One region of the Exiguobacterium sp. s138 genome, then DNA from elsewhere that is predicted to be linked to it. Evidence: riboswitches for the same ligand, from Rfam matches in the RefSeq annotation. Region 1 holds a riboswitch; each other region holds the start of a gene.
What was found. Region 1 has a riboswitch for lysine ahead of KNP91_RS12390 (aspartate kinase). Riboswitches for the same ligand answer to the same signal wherever they lie in the genome.
Positions count from the first base shown of each region.

Region 2: another riboswitch for lysine. It lies ahead of KNP91_RS13375 (amino acid permease); the one in region 1 lies ahead of KNP91_RS12390 (aspartate kinase).
Region 3: another riboswitch for lysine. It lies ahead of KNP91_RS11010 (Na+/H+ antiporter NhaC family protein); the one in region 1 lies ahead of KNP91_RS12390 (aspartate kinase).

Region 1 is NZ_JACSMW010000006.1:42,460-48,961, forward strand. Features, by position in the region: gene KNP91_RS12380 (argininosuccinate synthase) at 22-1,227, shown strand; gene argH (argininosuccinate lyase) at 1,224-2,594, shown strand; lysine riboswitch at 2,665-2,843, shown strand; gene KNP91_RS12390 (aspartate kinase) at 2,957-4,156, shown strand; gene KNP91_RS12395 (aspartate-semialdehyde dehydrogenase) at 4,169-5,161, shown strand; gene dapA (4-hydroxy-tetrahydrodipicolinate synthase) at 5,182-6,063, shown strand; gene dapB (4-hydroxy-tetrahydrodipicolinate reductase) at 6,060-6,502, shown strand, end outside.
Region 2 is NZ_JACSMW010000007.1:54,505-61,006, forward strand. Features, by position in the region: gene KNP91_RS13355 (HlyD family secretion protein) at 1-84, opposite strand, end outside; gene KNP91_RS13360 (TetR/AcrR family transcriptional regulator) at 280-888, shown strand; gene KNP91_RS13365 (GGDEF domain-containing protein) at 939-2,030, opposite strand; gene KNP91_RS13370 (MarR family winged helix-turn-helix transcriptional regulator) at 2,221-2,670, opposite strand; lysine riboswitch at 2,845-3,029, shown strand; gene KNP91_RS13375 (amino acid permease) at 3,164-4,642, shown strand; gene KNP91_RS13380 (hypothetical protein) at 4,769-4,951, shown strand; gene msrA (peptide-methionine (S)-S-oxide reductase MsrA) at 5,021-5,968, shown strand; gene KNP91_RS13390 (DUF2252 domain-containing protein) at 6,033-6,502, shown strand, end outside.
Region 3 is NZ_JACSMW010000004.1:170,381-176,882, reverse strand. Features, by position in the region: gene htpG (molecular chaperone HtpG) at 1-899, shown strand, start outside; gene KNP91_RS11010 (Na+/H+ antiporter NhaC family protein) at 980-2,563, opposite strand; lysine riboswitch at 2,669-2,844, opposite strand; gene KNP91_RS11000 (uracil-DNA glycosylase family protein) at 2,913-3,653, opposite strand; gene KNP91_RS10995 (heme oxygenase) at 3,802-4,134, opposite strand; gene KNP91_RS10990 (methyltransferase) at 4,220-4,852, shown strand; gene KNP91_RS10985 (ABC transporter ATP-binding protein) at 4,892-5,773, shown strand; gene KNP91_RS10980 (ABC transporter permease subunit) at 5,770-6,502, shown strand, end outside.

The DNA.
Region 1 (6,502 bases):
GAATTCAAGGAGGAAATAAGAATGACAAAACAAAAATTGATTTTAGCGTATTCGGGTGGACTGGATACTTCAGTCGCCATCAAATGGTTGAGCAAGGATTATGACGTCGTCGCATTGTGTATGGATGTCGGCGAAGGAAAAGATTTGTCGGTCATCAAAGAAAAGGCGTTACTCGTCGGTGCGATCGAATCGATTGTTCTTGATGTCAAAGACGAATTCGCAAATGACTTTGTTTTGCCAGCCCTTCAGTATGGTGCGCATTATGAAGGAGCCTATCCTCTGATTTCCGCTTTATCTCGTCCGTTGATTGCTGAAAAACTGGTCGAAGTGGCACATGCCCACGGTGCCACAGCAGTCGCCCACGGATGTACCGGAAAAGGAAACGACCAAGTCCGGTTCGAAGTTTCGGTTGCTGCTCTTGATCCGTCGCTCGAAGTCATCGCACCGGTTCGGGAATGGAAATGGTCACGTGAAGAAGAAATCGCTTATGCAAAAGAAAACAACGTTCCGATTCCGATTAATCTCAACAGCCCGTATTCAATCGACATGAACTTATGGGGACGCAGTAACGAATGTGGTGTCCTTGAAAATCCATGGACAGAGCCGCCGCAAGATGCATACGCTTTGACGGTCGCACCGGAAGACGCACCGGATCAAGCGGAAGAAGTCATCATCGGTTTTGAAGCAGGTGTTCCGGTTTCGATCAACGGGACAGCGTATCCGCTGGCGAAGCTGATTACAGAACTGAATATCATTGCCGGTGCACACGGTGTTGGACGGATTGACCATGTCGAAAACCGTTTGGTCGGCATCAAGTCACGTGAAGTGTATGAGTGCCCGGGTGCGACAGTCTTACTCAAAGCCCACGCAGCACTTGAAACGATCACATTGACGAAAGACGTTGCCCACTTTAAACCGATTCTCAGCAAACAATATGCAGAAACGATTTACAACGGATTGTTCCATGCCCCGCTGACAAAAGGTCTCAAAGCGTTCTTGACGGCAACGCAACAGGACGTGACCGGTGAAGTCCGTGTCAAACTGTATAAAGGGAACGCAACCGTCACAGGACGTCAGTCAGCAGTTTCGCTCTACGATGAGAAACTCGCGACGTATACAAAAGAAGATGCCTTTGATCACGAAGCAGCGAAAGGATTCATCAAATTACACGGTCTTGCGATTTCGACACATGCCAGTGTCCATCGTCAGGAAGGCGTGAAAAAATGACGAAACTATGGGGCGGACGTTTTACGGAAAGTGCTTCCGCTCAAGCGGAGGCCTTCGGAGCATCGATTTCGTTTGATCAGAAATTAGCAGCCGTTGATTTACAGGGGAGTCTTGCGCACGCGCAGATGTTATATGAACAGGGAATTCTTGAAAAGACCGAGTGGGAACAAATCGAAGCCGGTCTTAAACAGTTGCAAACGACACTCGAGCAACACGTCTATACGACAGTGGATGAAGACATCCACATGAATCTCGAGCGGTTACTGACGGAACAGATTGGTCCGGTCGCCGGTAAACTGCATACAGCCCGCAGTCGAAATGACCAGGTCGCGACTGATCTCCACCTTTGGATGGAACAGCATGTTTTAGAACTCCTGTCGAGTCTTCGCAACCTGCAATCCGTCATTACGGAACAGGCGGAGCAACATGTGGAGACGGTCATGCCGGGTTATACCCATCTGCAACGGGCGCAACCGATCTCACTCGCGCATCATCTGCTCGCTTATTTTTGGATGTTTGAACGGGATGCCGATCGATTGACCGATAACCTGAAACGGATTCGGATGTCGCCGCTCGGTGCCGGGGCACTGGCGGGAACGACTTTCCCGATTGACCGCTTCAAGTCAGCCGAGTTACTTGGGTTTGAACAGGTCTATCCGAATAGTTTGGACGCGGTCTCAGACCGGGACTTCGTGATTGAATACCTTGGCATCGCGTCGACGGTCATGATGCATCTGTCACGCTTTTGCGAAGAAATCATCATCTGGGCGTCGCAAGAATTTTCGTTCATTGAGCTGTCCGATGCGTTTTCGACGGGATCAAGCATGATGCCGCAGAAAAAAAATCCAGATTTCGCGGAACTGATCCGCGGCAAAACAGGTCGTGTCTACGGAAATCTGATGGGTTTCCTGACGACGATGAAAGCATTACCACTCGCATACAATAAAGATATGCAGGAAGATAAGGAAGGTGTCTTTGACACCGCTGATACCGTGTTACAATCCGTTCAAATTTTTACAGGCATGATCGAATCGGCTACGTTTAAGACAGAAGCGCTCAAGAAGGCGACGATGCAAGACTTCTCGAATGCAACGGAACTGGCGGATTATCTGGTCACAAAAGGGATTCCGTTCCGGGAAGCACATGAAATCGTCGGGAAAGCCGTCTTACATTGTGTCCAAAGCGGCTGTTTCTTAAAAGATTTGACGCTGTCCACGTATCAGACGTTCCATCCGGTCATTGCAGAAGATGTCTATCCGTTGTTAGATCCGGTTCAGGCGGTCGCGCGACGGGGAAGTTACGGCGGGACCGGTTTTACGGCCGTCCGGGATCAACTCGCATTAGCGAAGAAGCAACTTGAAAAATGATAAAATTCAAAAAAAGTTTGGCAAATCACTGGATTTAACAAAAAATGTTTGCTATAACTGTAACTAACAACCGACAGATAGAGGCGCGGATGACATCAGTAGCAACACTTATTCAAGGCAAGCATGCCAAGTGATGTGAAAGGGGAAATCCGCCGAAGTGAACAAGAAAATGCTTTTTCTTGATTGCTGGTACAACGGTTAAGATCCGTTGTACTGCCGAAACCCACGTTTCGGAGCGCTATCTTACGTAAAAGAACGTATGACGCTGTCATCGTTTGTCCGATCGTGATAACGACGGGCCGTAGGAACGCTCCTACCGGCCCGTCGTTTTTTTCTGTTTCGGGACAAAAGGAGATAGGATTGTGACAACTGTACTTAAATTTGGTGGTAGTTCGGTTGCGACTGTCGAACAGATTCAGTCAATTGCGAATTATTTGAAGAATCGGACGGAACAAGGAGAAAAATTAGTCGTCGTCGTGTCGGCAATGGGGAAAATGACCGATTCATTGATTGCTCAGGCGCAGGCGATAACGGACCGTCCGGAACGACGCGAACTGGACCGGCTGCTTGCAATCGGTGAAGAACAGACGATTTCATTACTCAGCATCGCCCTGAACTCACTCGGGATAAAAGCCTTGTCGCAGACAGGGGCCCAGGCAGGCATCAGCACGATGGGACTGCACACGAAAAGTAAAATCAAACAGATTGACGGCGAATTGCTCCGGAAAAAACTGGAGACATACGACGTCATCATCGTCGCCGGTTTCCAGGGCGTCAATGAGCTCGGGGATGTCACGACACTCGGTCGCGGCGGATCGGATACGACAGCCGTCGCATTGGCCGCGGTTCTTGATAAACGATGTGAAATTTACACGGACGTCGACGGTGTTTACACAGCTGATCCACGGATTCATGCAACGGCACAACCGATTCCACACATTTCATACGATGAGATGATGGAAATGAGTGCACTCGGTTCAAAAGTCATGGAGATGCGCAGTGTCGAACTCGGTAAAAAATACGGCGTCCACATCTTCGTCGGAAAAACATTAGAATCGGAAAGAGGGACTTGGATCATGGAGGCAACGGAAACGATGGAACAAAAAGCGGTCACGAGCGTCAGTGTAACGAAAAACGTGTTGACGGTGTCAATCAAGCATGTACCGCAGACGAACTCGGCGGTCGCGGATATCTTTGAACTGTTATCAGGACGTCACGTCAACATCGATATGATCAGTCAGACGACGTTTGACAGTGACATCTTCCTTTCCTTCTCTTGTCCGCTGGATGAAGAAGAGTTTTTGGAAGAAGCACTGCAGGATATCATCAATCGTTTCCCGACGGTCAAAGTCGACCGTCATAACCAGCATGCCAAGTTATCCGTCGTCGGAATCGGGATGCGGGACGCAACCGGGGTCGCTTCGAAATTGTTTGCGACGTTCCGGGCGGAAAACATCACGTTTTATCAAGTCACGACATCAGAAATCAGCATCTCATATACGATTGCCCAGGCCGATATCGAACGGACTGTCGCAGCAATCGCAAAAGCATTCGATCTGTAAGGAGGAAATCATATGTATCATGTCGCAGTCATTGGCGCAACCGGTGCCGTTGGTCAAAAAATGTTACAAGTCCTGGCGGAACACGATTTTCCGGTCCGTCAGATTTCAGCTTATGCTTCAGCCCGTTCAGCCGGGAAAATCGTTCAGTTCAAAGGACAGGACGTCACGATTCAAGCGTTATCGGAAAACATCACGAAAGACGGGATTGATGTCGCACTGTTCGCAGCTGGCGGTACCATCAGTGAACAGTATGCCCCGTTGCTTGCTGCAGCAGGAACACTCGTCGTTGATAATTCCAGTGCGTTCCGGATGCAGGCAGATATTCCGCTTGTCGTACCGGAAGTAAATTCGCAGGCAATCGGACGGAACGATCGTTTGATCGCCAATCCGAACTGTTCAACGATTCAATCGGTCGTCGCCTTGGCACCGCTTCAACCATTTGGTTTGAAGCGCGTCAACTATACGACGTATCAGGCCGTATCCGGTTCCGGTCAAAAGGGAATCGAGGATTTAGCCCGCGGCAGTCGCGGCGAAGAACCGGTCAACTATCCACACCCGATTCATGATAATATTTTGCCGCATATCGATGTGTTCTTACCGGACGGTTATACAAAGGAAGAACAGAAAATGATTGACGAAACTCGGAAAATCTTTCGTTTGCCGGAGTTGCCCGTCAGCGCGACGTGTGTCCGTGTCCCGGTCACGAATTCACATTCCGTTGCCATCAATGTCACGTTTGAGCAGGAAACAAGTGTTGAAGCGATTCGTGTTGCTCTGGCCGAAGCACCTGGCGTCGTTTTAGTCGATGATGTCAGTCATAATCAATATCCGATGCCGCTTGATGCAAGCGGAACAGACGACGTCTATGTCGGACGAATTCGTCAGGATCAAAGTCTCGCCAATACGTTCCACATCTGGTGTGTCGCCGATAATATCCGTAAAGGGGCCGCTTCGAACGCTGTCCAGGTAGCACGGCAAGCACTTGAAAGTTCAATCCATTCGTAAGAAACGAGGAGGAATCCGATATGTTTAAAGGAGCAGGAACAGCACTGGCTACACCATTTACATCAACCGGTGAGCTGGATTTAGCGGTATTTGAACAACTGATCGAACAACAACTCGCAGCGAACATTCAAGCGTTAGTCGTCGGGGGAACGACCGGAGAAGGGTCAACGTTGACGAATGAAGAGTTTGAAACGTTACTTGAAACGGCAATCCGTGTGACAGCCGGACGTGTACCGGTCATTGCCGGGACCGGAACGAACAATACGGCTCAAACGATTGAAAAAACACAGACGGCAGCCCGACTTGGTGCTGATGCTGCCATGCTGGTCACACCTTACTACAATAAGACATCACAAGCAGGACTCGTCGCCCACTTCACGGCGGTTGCGGATGCAGTCGATTTGCCAATCATGCTCTACAATGTTCCGTCACGGACAGGGGTCGCGATTTCCGTCGAAACAGCCGTCACACTTGCCAAACATCCGAACATCCAAGCGTTTAAAGAAGCAAGTGGAGACGTCAGTTTCATGGGGGAATTGATGACGGCCTTACCAGATGGCTTTGCAGTCTTCTGCGGTAACGATGATCAAATTCTTCCTTATATGGCATGGGGGGCACAAGGCGTGATTTCCGTCTTGTCGAATCCATACCCGGCAGAAACGCAAGCTTTGGCAGAAGCGTTACTTGCGAATGACTATACGACGGCACGCCGGATTCAAAGTGATTTGATGCCTGTTATCTCAGCATTGTTTAGCGATGTCAATCCGATTCCCGTCAAAGCAGCACTCGAAGAAATCGGCCTTGCTGTCGGGGCACCTCGTCTGCCGCTTGTTCGCCAGTCGGAAGCCGGTCATGCCCATCTGCTTGAGACGATGCGGAGTTACAAAGGAGTGGTTGGATGAGACTCGCCATTCACGGATACGGAGCGACCGGACATTACGTGCATGAACTGGCACCGGATGCCGTCGTCGCCGTCATCGACAAAACGAAAACAGCGGAACAGGTCCCGTCTTACGGTACGCTTGCCGAAATGACGGAGTCGGTCGATGCGATCATTGATTTTTCGCATCCGAGTCTTTTGCCGGACTTGCTTGCTTACGGGATCAAAACGAAAACCCCGCTCGTCATTGCGACGACCGGTTTCTCGGAAGCAGAACTGCAGACGATTCGCGATGCTTCGACACAAATTCCGATTTTCCAATCGTATAACATGTCGTTTGGGATCGCGATGATGCAACAGCTGTTAAAAACACTTGTTCCGCTCGCCGGCGCATTCGACATCGAACTGCTGGAAAAACACCATAATCAAAAAGTCGATGCACCAAGCGGAACGGCGGAGCT
Region 2 (6,502 bases), on a different contig from region 1:
GTAATAGTAGTAGCCGATCGCGCCTCCACCGATTAAAACAACCAGTGTCAAAATGTTAATCAATAATACTTTTTTCATGTTCATGATATGAAATGCATCCTTTCTTCCGTATACTCTGAGTTCCCCAGTCGTAACATAAAAAATACTCCTCTGGGGGAGGAGTAGTTAATATAGTTAATTATATGGAGAAGGAATCAATATACAACCGACAATTTCCGACAAAGTGTTGGAAAAGTCAATGATAGCGGATACAATATCAAAAAAAGGTGGTTCTAGAAGATGAATTCAGGACAAGATCCACGACCAAAGCGGTCACGTGACCGTATTACAAAAGAATTATTTCGTTTGCTGGACCGTCATCCTTTTTCGACGATTACCGTCAAGATGTTAACGGACGGTGCGGCGGTCAATCGATCGACCTTCTATGCGCACTTTACGGATAAATATGATTTGATGAATCAGATTGTAGACGATCATATGCGGCTTCTGATGGAAGCAATCCGGATTCAGGGAACCGGAGCACCGGCTGCTCCGTCGCTCGATCGGGTCAGCCGTTACTTCGAACGACTGTTCATCCATATTGAACAACATGAACAATTTTACCGGACGATGTTGCTGAACGGTCCGGTCAAAACGTTCATCTCGCGTTTTCTCGATACGTTAAAGGAAAATTATCAGCGGGTGTTCGAAGCGCACACGGTAACGGAAACCCAACTGGTCGATCGTGATTTATTGTTGAATTACGTGATCGGCGGACAGCTCGGGCTACTGATTTCCTGGTTACGAAACGGTCGTCCTTATTCGGCGGCCTACATGGCAGATCAACTCAGCCGGATGATTGTTTTCGGAACAGTCAAGAGCATCGGTTTTCCGGAACAATCGACTTAAAGTGATGTCAAAAAACCGCCCTTTCACCGGATGACGGGAAAGGGCGGGAATCAGGCCTGTTCGACTTGCAATTGTTTGGTATAGGTCGTGCTCCGGTTGCGTCCACTGTCCTTCGAATGATACAGCGCTTTATCTGCCTGCTGTAAGGCTTCAAGAGACGTATGCGAGCTGCTCGAGTGCGCGATGCCGAGAGAAATCGTAATCTGCAGATCAGGGACGGCTGTCGTCGGAAACAGATTTCGGGCAACCGTCGTCCGGGCAAGTTCCGCGATGCTCTTCGCATCGGCGAGTGAGGTGTTCGGGAGAATGATTAAAAATTCTTCGCCGCCGTAACGTCCGACCAGATCATCCGGTCGTGCCAGTGAGGCTAACGTCGTCCCGAGTTGCCGCAAGACGTCGTCACCGGCGTCATGACCATATGTATCGTTGACGTGCTTAAAGAAATCAATGTCAATCAGGATCAGCGAGTAGCCTTCTTCTGCTGAACCGACGAGTGACAGGGAGTCATCAAGCCGGCGGCGGTTGGCGAGCCCTGTCAAGGCGTCGGTCATGGCCAGTTTTTGCTGGTACTGGATATTTTCAAAGTGTCGTCGTAACTCTGTCAACAGATGATAGGTCACGAAACCGGCAATCAGGTTAAAGAATATGTAAGCCAGGGAAATCTCGATGAAGGTCGTCCAGCTGTTCGTCAGCAGATAGATGCCAGGTAACGAATAGACGATACCGATGCCGATCATCAGTTCGAAGTTCCAGAAGGTCAACCGGATATAGCGACGGACGACGGCAATCGTCAGGATGAACACTCCGATGACGATTGTTGACACGACAGCGGCATCCATTTGTTCGACCGGTGTCAGTATAAAACGTGTCACGATAATCATCGCACCGGTGACGAGAGCGCTCGGTAAACCGCCGAACATCATGGCGATGACGACAGGAACAATCCGTAAATCAATCCGGGCGACATCAATCTGGATGCTGTTGAGCATTAATAGGACAGAAATCAGGCCGGCGATGCCTCCTAACACGAGTCGAACGTTCAGGTTCGTTTTCGGTGTAATCCGCGGATGATTTCGAAAAGGCAGAAACAAAAGAGTAATCGTTGTAAACAGTAGACAAAAATTGATGATGAAATTATTCATGATGGACAACAAATCCTCCCAACTCCTCATAAACGCATTTTCAATAAGTTACTTCTAATATACCCCTTTTAATAACGGCAAGAAATGGAAAAATATTTAGCGGAAGATGATGAAGTCAACAAAAAAGACAAAGTACACAGTCAAGTGAACTTTGTCGGCGGAAAAAATAAATATTTTTTTAAAACAATTTTTAGGAAGAAACAGCCTCTTCATCCATCGTTAAAAGGATCTTATCGAAGACCTGGACCATCGCATGAAGCTCTTCTTCGGTGAGTGTACCAAAACGGTCTTGGAGATATTTCCGGCGGACGATTTCAAGTTCGCGGAAAGCGGCTTCACCTTCGGCCGTCAATGCTAAAACAATCGATCTTCTGTCGTCCGTCGAACGCGTCCGCGTGACGAATCCGGCTTTATACAGACGATCAGTCAAAGCCGTTACCTGACTTGTCGCAAGCTCAAACTGTTCTGCGAGTAGAGTCGGACGTTGGGGACCATTTTCGGACAGGCTGCGCAAAATGAAAAATTCACTCCGCGTCGCGGTTCCTTCAAACAGTCGGTTGAGTTCGCGGCGTAATGTCCGGAGAATGACCCGCATTTGTTCCTCTAATCGATAGGTCAGTTGATCACGTTCTTGTGGCATTCAAGCAACATCCTTTCTCTCGGTTAACTTCTATAATTTAGTGTACTAAAAATTACGGATTTTTACCATGAATAGCCGACATTTCAAAAAAAGAATTGACAATTTAAAGACGTTTTGTGTAACATGACGAAGTAATAACGAAATTATAACTAACTTAATTAGTTCTCACTCAACCAGTGGGATGGAGGTTGCAGTTCTTATAAGTACAGTCACGGATGTCGTCAAGCGGCAGATGAGGTGACTGAAAAGGAAGAATTGCCGAAATCAATCATCGCTTTGAAGATGATCGATTGGGATTAGATCGAACAGGTCTAATACTGTCACAGGTCAGATTTGGCTTGTGGGGAGCTATCTTTCACGACGGTAGAATGGGGCGCATCCATTTTACTATGTTGCGTTCTCATCTTCCTTCTGGAAGGTGAGGGCGCTTTTTGTTTTTTTTCGATTCAAAAAGTGTCCTCTCAAAAATTTAAAAAAGAGAGAAGCGAATAAGATGAATACTTTACAACCCCAAAGAAAACTCGATTCAACTGAAGAAGGATTAAAACGCGGTCTGCAAGCCCGTCACATGTCGATGATTGCGATCGGCGGTGCCATCGGAACCGGTTTATTCATTGCTTCCGGTGCGTCCGTTGCGGCTGCCGGCCCGGGCGGTGCCCTGTTATCGTATGCGGTCGTCGGAATCATGGTGTACTTCCTGATGACAAGTCTTGGTGAGATGGCAGCTTACATGCCGGTCGCCGGCTCCTTCTCAACCTATGGCGCAAAATTCGTCGATCCGTCGTTTGGCTTTGCACTCGGTTGGAACTACTGGTACAACTGGGCAGTTACGATCGCTGTAGAACTCGTTGCGGCGCAAATCGTCATGAGTTACTGGTTCCCGGATGTTCCCGGATTTTACTTCAGTGCTTTGTTCCTGTTATTGATGATCGGTTTAAATTACTTCTCCGTTAAAGGTTTCGGGGAAGCGGAATATTGGTTCGCGATGATCAAAGTAGTCACTGTCATCATCTTCCTGATTGTCGGTGTCGCGATGATCTTCGGTGTCTTCACATCTGAAGCACCGGTCGGCTTTAAAAACTTTGCGTTAGGTGATGCGCCGTTCGTCGGAGGCATCCCGGCCGTCATCGGTATCATTCTGGTTGCCGGTTTCAGTTTCCAGGGAACAGAACTTGTCGGAATCGCAGCCGGTGAGTCGGAAGATCCGAAGAAAAACGTTCCAAAAGCCGTGAAACAAGTCTTTTGGCGGATTCTTCTGTTTTATGTGTTTGCGATTTTCGTCATCGGAATGTTGATTCCGTACACAAGCCCGAACCTCGTTTCGAATGATATTACCGATGTAGCAGTCAGTCCGTTTACACTTGTCTTTGAAAAAGCCGGTCTTGCGTTCTCAGCTGCATTGATGAACGCTGTCATCCTGACGTCTGTCTTATCGGCAGGAAACTCCGGTATGTATGCGTCGACACGGATGCTGTATACGTTGGCACGCCAAGGGGATGCACCGAAATTGTTCGCACAGGTCTCAAAAAACGGTGTTCCCCGCAATGCGTTGCTTGCGACCGGTGCCATCGGAGCACTTTGCTTCCTGACATCGATGTTCGGCGGTCAAGTATATCTGTGGCTGTTGAATGCATCAGGGATGACCGGTTTCATCGCATGGCTCGGTATCGCGATCAGCCATTACCGTTTCCGCAAAGGATTCCTTGCGCAAGGTCATTCGCTCAGTGATTTGCCGTACGTGGCACCTGCTTTCCCGTTTGGACCGCTCTTTGCGTTCGGACTTTGTTTCCTCGTCATCGTCGGTCAAAACTACGCCGCGTTCCTCGCGGATCAAATTGACTGGGTGGGAATTGCCGCAACATATGTCGGTATCCCGTTATTCCTTGCCTTTTGGTTAGGTCATAAATTTAAAAACCGGACATCGGTCGTTCCTTATGAAGAAATGGAATTCCCGGAGCATCCGCGTCCGTAATTGAAAAAGTCGATTCCGTTTCAAGCGGAGTCGACTTTTTTTGTGTCTTTTGAGAAAGAATCATTCGGAAAACGTATCAAACGGTGAGAAATCGATTAAGATAAAAGAAAAATGGAGGCGACCTCAGTGAACTATTGGTATCACTTTAAACGGGCATTCATCCCGATTGCGATTTTACTTGTGACGTTAGCGATCTATCAGATGCTGTACCGCATGAATAATATGTGGTATTCGTTCGGTGGATTGATTTTAGTGTTTGCGGCGATTTATTTTGTCATGCGCCGCTTAAAAGCGAACCCCGAAGATTGACTGAGCAAGATAGTAGGGTAGCCGCACGGAACGCGTTAAAATAGACCTATACAGAGGAGGGGAAGCTAGATGGCAAAAGCAATATTCGCAGGTGGCTGTTTCTGGTGCATGGTCAAACCATTTCATAAATATGATGGTGTCGAACAAGTCATTTCCGGTTATACAGGTGGTCATACAGAAAACCCGACTTATAAAGAGGTCTGTTCTGAAACGACAGGACATTTAGAAGCGGTGGAAGTCACGTATGATCCGTCGGTCATCACATATGATGAGTTGCTTGAAATTTTTTGGCGGCAAATTGATCCGACGGACGGCGGCGGACAGTTCAACGACCGCGGTCAGTCTTACGAACCGGCCATTTTTTATGTCGACGAAGATCAAAAGCAGGCGGCAGAACGTTCGAAAGCGGCGCTTGATGCGTCCGGTCGTTTCTCGAAACCGGTAGCGGTCGATATCCGTCCGGCAAAACCGTTCTGGCCGGCAGAGGAGTATCATCAGGATTATTATAAAAAAAATCCGTTCCGTTATCAGATGTACAGTGTCGGATCGGGACGTGCCAAATTCGTCAAGGAAGCCTGGAAAGATCAAGGCAAGGAGCAGGAGTTGAAACAACGCCTGACACCGATCCAGTATAAAGTTACGCAGGAGAACGGGACAGAGCCCGCTTTCCGCAATGAATACTGGGATGAGGAGCGACCGGGTCTCTACGTTGATATCGTCGACGGGACACCGCTCTTTACGTCAAAAGACAAGTTTAACTCGAACTGCGGATGGCCGAGCTTCGCGAAGCCGATCTCAGAGGACAAGATGGAAGTCGAACTCGATACGAGTCACGGCATGACGCGGACAGAAGTCCGTTCTGCGAATGCCGACAGTCATCTTGGTCATATCTTTGATGACGGTCCGACTGAACTCGGAGGTCTCCGCTACTGCATCAATTCAGCAGCACTCCGATTTATTCCGGTAGAAGAGCTTGATTCGGCTGGATACGGGGAATATAAAAAGCACTTCGAATGAAGGTAAAAGACAGCAAAGCGGATTCGTTTTGCTGTCTTTTTTTCTAGACAAAGGAGGGTTTTCCATGTTCACGCAAGTCTATGAGGAAATTCGGCAGCTGACCATCTCGAAAGTACTCGATTTCTACGATCATGAAGTCCGCGGACTCGATGAAGCGGCACGGCAAACGAAGTATCAAAAGATGAGTGTCAGTCCGTTTCTCTTTTTCCGCGGCAGTTCCCACCTGTTTTATTATGACGTGACCCGGATTCCGCTCGGATTTGATACGCCGCCGGAGACACCGACCTGGATTCAAGGCGATCTTCACTTCGAAAATTTCGGGGTCCACGGCAATGCCAAAGGGGAAATCATTTATGACGTTAATGACTTTGACGAAGGGTATCTCGGATCCTATCTGTACGATTTAATCCGGATGGCCGTATCGGTCCAACTGTTTGCGGAAGAAGCCGGGTATGATGCCAAGCCGGCCATCGCCGCCTATGTTCAACACTACTTAGATGACTTACGCCAATATGCGAAAGGGAAAAATCCGGG
Region 3 (6,502 bases), on a different contig from region 1:
GCTTCGTCAAAGGAATGGTCGATTCGGAAGATTTATCGCTCAACATCTCGCGTGAAATGTTGCAACACGACCGGCAGTTGAAATTGATTGCGAAGAACATCCAAAGCAAAATCAAGACACAACTCGAAGCGTTGCTGCGTGATGATCGTGAAAAATACGAGACGTTTTATCAAGCGTTCGGTCGTCAGCTGAAGTTTGGTATCTACAACGACTACGGCATGCAAAAAGATACGGTGAAAGATCTTGTTCTGTTCCATTCGGCCAAGGAGAAAAAACTGGTGACGCTCGCCGAATACGTTGCTGCGATGCCGGAAGATCAGAAGTACATCTATTACGCGTCAGGTGAAAGTACGGACCGGCTGGATAAGTTGCCGCAATCCGAGCTCGTGAAAGACAAAGGATTTGATATCCTGTACTTCACGGAAGAAATCGATGAGTTTGCGATTCAAATGCTCCTTAACTATGACGGAAAAGAATTCAAGTCCGTCATGAGCAGTGATCTCGGGATTGAACAGACGGAGCAGGCGGAAACGACGGAAACACAAGCCGAGATGTTTAAAGCGATGCAGGAAGTACTCGCAGGACACGTCAAAGAAGTCAAAGCTTCGACCCGACTAAAATCACATCCGGTCTGTTTCGCGACGGATGGTGCAGTATCGATCGAGATGGAGAAAATCCTCAAAGCGATGCCGAACAACCAGGATGTCGCAGCGGTCAAAATCCTGGAGTTGAATACATCACATGACGTCTTCCAGGCGATTGAGACAGCGTATACAGAAGACCGTTCGAAATTTGAACGGTACACGAAGCTGATGTATCAACAGGCGTTGTTGATGGAAGGGTTGCCGATTGAAGATCCGGTTGCCTTTGCAAATGAAGTCTGCGCCTTGATGATCTGACATAAAAAGATCGTATAAAGAAAGCCGGACCCGATGAATTCATCAGGTCCGGCTTTTTTGGATGGCTTGTTTACTTCGTCTTACTCCGAGCGAAGTTGCGACGGCACTTCACCGCGGCGTGACAGAACATTCAACATGACGAGGAAAATCACGAAGGCGACGAGTGCACCGAGGAAGCCGAATACGGATGAACCGGTGACACCAAGAATGAGGTAACCGACAGCGGATACTGCTGCGCCGATCAACGCGTACGGTAGCTGTGTCGTGACATGGTCAATATGATGTGAACCGGCACCGGTCGAACTGAGAATCGTCGTATCGGAAATCGGTGAACAGTGGTCACCGAAAACGGATCCGGCAAGAACAGCTGCAAGTGTCGGTAACAATAGACTTGGATCGACTGCCATGATCAAATCGGCTCCGATCGGTAACATGATCCCGAACGTTCCCCAGCTCGTTCCGGTTGAGAACGCCATGACACTGGCAATCAAGAACAATAAGAACGGCAGGTAAGAAGCAGGAATCGATTTGCTGACGAAACTGGCTAAATAATCCCCGGTTTTCATATCGCCGATAACTGCGATGATCGTCCAGGCGAACAACAGAATGACGACAGCGGGCCACATCGATTTTAGCCCTGCCCAGATGCTGATACGGTAATCACGTGCCGGAATTTTTCGACCGATCAGCATCAGGAACGCAACGATTAAACTGATGACGACACCGGAAACAAGGGAACGTGTCACGTCCGTCGCTTCAAAAGCACCGATTAATGTAAAGGATCGGCCGTCCGCCGCAAGGGCTTGTGCACCTGTCCAAAGGAGTGCTGTGACAGTCGCGATGACTAGGACGATGATCGGAACAACCAGATCGCGGACTTTTCCGCCGTCGTGTTCCTTGACTTCTTCCGCCATTCCCATCGGTGTCCCTTTGTTGGAATCAAACAATTCGCCTTGTAAAGCCCGCAACTCGTGCGTCCGCATCGGTCCGACAGCAATTCCCGTATAGGCAATGTAGAGCGTCAGTAACAAAGCAAAGATAGCATAAAAGTTCAATGGCACAATCATCATGAAGGCACTGAACGCCGAGTAATCCGTAATCGAATGCGTCGTTAAAATACCGGCAATGATTGAGATGATGAAGGCACCCCAACTCGATAACGGACTGATGACACAGACCGGTGCAGCGGTCGAGTCGATGATATACGCCAGCTTCGCACGTGAGACGCCACGACGGTCCGTTAACGGACGACTGACGTTTCCGACAGCAAGACTGTTGAAGTAATCATCGATGAAAATCAAAATCCCTAACCCGAAAGCAGCGAGTCTTGCACCACGTGCCGTCTTGACATGCGTCGTCGCCCATTCACCGAAGGCATGGGCACCGCCGGATGTTTGAATCAGTGTCGACAAGACACCGAGTAATAGTAAGAAAACAAGTAATAAAACATTCCATTCATTTAACGCACCGTCTGCCCAAAACAGGCTGAAGATGTTTTTCCCGAGATAAACTGCAGTATCCAACGGATTGAAGCTGTGAAGCAGCAAGGCACCAATCAAAATCCCGACACCGAGTGAGATGACGACTTTGCGTGTAACGATCGCTAAAACGATGGCGACAAGTGCTGGTACGAGTGCGACGATAGAATCTGAATAATTGACCATGGTTGTGGTTTCTCCTCCTTTTTTAGAAGATGAGACCCGTTGCACAGAAAAAAGCAAGGGCACCGGCAACAAAGCCGACACCCTTGCTGGATGCGTCTTTCTTAGCCGAATTGGAGTGCTCCATACAATACGCGTATGGCAATCGAACGGGTCTTTCCCGGTTCGACCAGCATCGTCATGTCTGACACATGACGATACTTCGGCGGTCTCACCTTTCTTCGATCGTCTTCGTTGTCATCCTCAGACCAAATACTCATCAAGACCGCGCCTCTACCTCATCGATAAAATAGTCATATTCTTTTCATAATAAAATTTTATCGCATTCCAAAAAAAAAATTAAGGATGTTTGTTAGGTATTGAAATAAGAATTCAATTGCTTCATCAAATAGTCTTTATTTTCTTCAAACTGTCGCTTCCGATGTCCGTTTGCTCCGGAAGGATGGGGGAAACCGAACAAAACGGTATGTTTTTTGATTCGTCCCTGATGAAGCAATGTCCGGACCGTCGATTCGACGACGCGTCCGAACGGGACCAAAATGACAGGGTCGGGTAACTGATTTAATTCCGCCGCAAAATGCTCATAAGCGTAATGTTGCAACAGTGGTGTCCGGTCAATCTTCGGTTGATGTCCCGTATAATTTTTATCTCGGTAAAAAACAGGATGTCTCAGAATCGAAGTCGTGTGTAACAGTTCCTGATTTGTATGAAATAACGTGGCGGTTGAAGAAATATTCAGCAGATGATGCAGTTCCAGTTCGTCTAACATCGTTGTCAAATTACGGCGCATCGGACCGGCAAAACTGGCACTGTATTTGACGATTTTCGATGTTTCTTCGATTGTCGCGCCATGATGGAAGGCATCAGCCGCTTCTTCATAAGCAATTCGCATCTGTTCGAATCCGGGAGTAATCCCTATGAAAACGACTTTCGCGGAAGGATTGATGTATTCGCCGATCGGTGAATAATAAACGGATAAATCCTGTTCCTGTTGTAATAAAAAACTGTCCACACACAAATCCTGGCGGGTCAGAGGCCGATCAATCGGTAAAGACCGGATGGCCTGTTCAAAAATCGATAATGAATTCAGCATAATAAATCCTCTCTCTTTCTGTATGGGATTTATGATAACAAATAATGGTATTACATACAATTTAAACCCATATCAATATAGTGAGGGGTCTCTTAAGAATTAAAAAAACCTTGCGACCAAATTGGAGGCAAGGCGGTTCTGACATGAATTATAAAGAAGTCCGTTCTTTGACAGAAGCGACTTCATACGTGATGATTTCACTGCCGAGCATCGGCGATTCTTCCTGTTTTCCGTCTGTTGGTTCCGGACGTTTATGAGAAGCTTTAAAGTCATCGCTGTTGCGCCAGGATTCAAAATGCTTCATGTCTTCCCAGTACATGTTGACATTCATTTCATCATGTTCTTCGAGTCCTTGCGTCAAGAGTACTTCAACACGAACAAATCCTTCCATCGTATCAAGACCGCTTGGACAGGTGAAACGTGGTGCCATTGCGGCGGCCATTCCTTTTTTGACTTTAATCCGATTCGTAACGACGATCATTGGATTATCCCCCTTATAGAATGAAATGTGTACATTCATAGTATAGTACGATGAAACCAACAATGCTTGAAAGAAGGAATCAATTATGAATGAAAAAGAGTACGAAGAACGGTTGCGCATCGAGACGATTGATGTTCAGCATCTTTACAATGCGTTCAGCCATTACAATCGCTATGAACCGACGCCTTATGCAGCGCTGGAAGAGTTATGTGCCGTCTATCCTTTCGATTACACGGATACGGTCATTGATTTCGGCTGCGGGAAAGGTCGGTTGAACTTTTATCTGCATGACCGGTTTGATTGTTCCGTCATCGGTGTTGAGATGAACGGACAGTTTTATGAAGACGCTTTGAGGAATCAAGCGGCTTACATGAAAAAAATGAAGCGACGTCAGGGCAGCATCCGTTTTGAACATACGTATGCGGAAAGCTATCCGATTCCGGATGATGTCACGAAATGTTACTTCTTTAATCCGTTTTCCGTCCAGATTTTCATGAAGGTGGTCGATCAAATCTTGGCATCCGTTGAACGACGTCCCCGTCCGCTGGATTTAATTTTGTATTATCCGGCAGACGAATACCGGTATTATTTAGAACATCAGACGATTTTCGAACAGGTGGAAGAAGTCCGTCTGAAAGAACTTTTCGAAAAAAATCACGACGAACGGTTCGTGATTTATCGGGTGGATCTGTCCCAAGAAGTACCAAAACGGGTATAAGGTACTAACGGCAATCACCAGAAAAGTGAGGCGATTCGGATGATTCATTTGCAACACGTGACGAAAGAATTTGCGCCGAAACGAGGTTTATTTGATGTCAGCTTTACGGTTGAACCGGGCATGGTGTTCGGTTTTATCGGACCAAACGGGGCCGGGAAATCAATGGCGATCCGACAATTGATGGGATTGATTCAAGCGGACTCTGGTCATGCGACGATCGGTGGATACGACTGTTGGAATCAATCTCAGGAAGTAAAACGAATCGTCGGTTATTTACCGGGGGAGATTAATCTGCCCGGTGATTTTACGGGTGAACAGATTTTGCATTTGATGCAACAACTCCACCAAAGTAAACCGGAACGTCAGTCGGAGTTACTCGAGCAGTTTCCTTTTGAAACGAAAACGAAAATCCGGAAGATGTCGAAAGGGATGAAGCAAAAATTGGCATTGGTCGGCTGTTTCATGAAGGATGCTCCCGTTTATCTGCTCGATGAACCGACGAGCGGACTTGATCCGTTGATGCAGGAACGCTTTTTAAATCTGGTCGACAAGGAACGGCAGCGCGGAAAAGCGATTTTAATGAGTTCACACCATTTTCCGGAGATGGAAAAATCGTGTGACCGGGCAGCGCTGATTAAAGAAGGACGGATCATCATCGAAGCAGACATTCATGAATTGGTCCGGTCGAGCCGAAAACAGTACACGATTGAATTTGGGCTCGAAGCACACGCTGAACAGTTTGCGCTTCAGATCGGAAGTCAACGGTTTCAGAATCATGTTTCCTTTTTTACGAGCAACGAACGGACATTAAATCAAATCATTCGTCTGTTGACCGAATACGATGTCCGGGCGATTCAAACTTCAGCAGATGATTTGGAACACGTCTTCTTACATTATTATAGTGAGGAGGAACCATCATGATGACGATCGTTTGGTCTTTGCTCAAGCATAACGGCAAACCGATCACAGCTTATGCGGTCGGGACAAGTCTGTATCTCTTGATGCTTGCGGCACTTTATCCGTCGATGATGAAGACGGGGTTACTCGAAGCGAAACTGCAGGCACTGCCGCCGGAAGTCTTGAAAGCTTTCCAGTACGATAAGATCACCGGTTTTGATAATGTGCTTGATTTACTGGGCGGCAATTATTACGGGCTGATTTTTCAAATCATCGCGTCTTTATTTTTATTGTCACTTGCTGCGCGTTTACTGGCACGGCCGATTGATAACGGTGAACTGATTTTATACTTGGCAGCTCCGATTACGCGTCATCAATATACAGCATCGGCGATGATTGTCATGTTTCTTGCCAGTACATGCCTGGTAGTATGTAATACCTTCGTTTTATTGATGGCCGACTGGTTTGTTTCCGGAGTTTCGATTGACGGGATGACGCTCGTCCGCTTTCAAGTAAACGCGCTGTTCTTGCTGTATGCGATCGGTGGATTTACCTTATGCATTGCGACGCTATTTGATGATGAACGACGAGCCTTTTCGATTGCCGGCGGTGTGCTTGTGCTGTCAATCGTCCTGACGATCGGCTCCGGTCTCAGCGAAAAAACGGAATGGATGCGTTACGGATCGATTTTCAGTTTGTTCAACACCCAACAACTATTGGAAGGAACCCACCACTTCTTTTGGCATCTCCTGC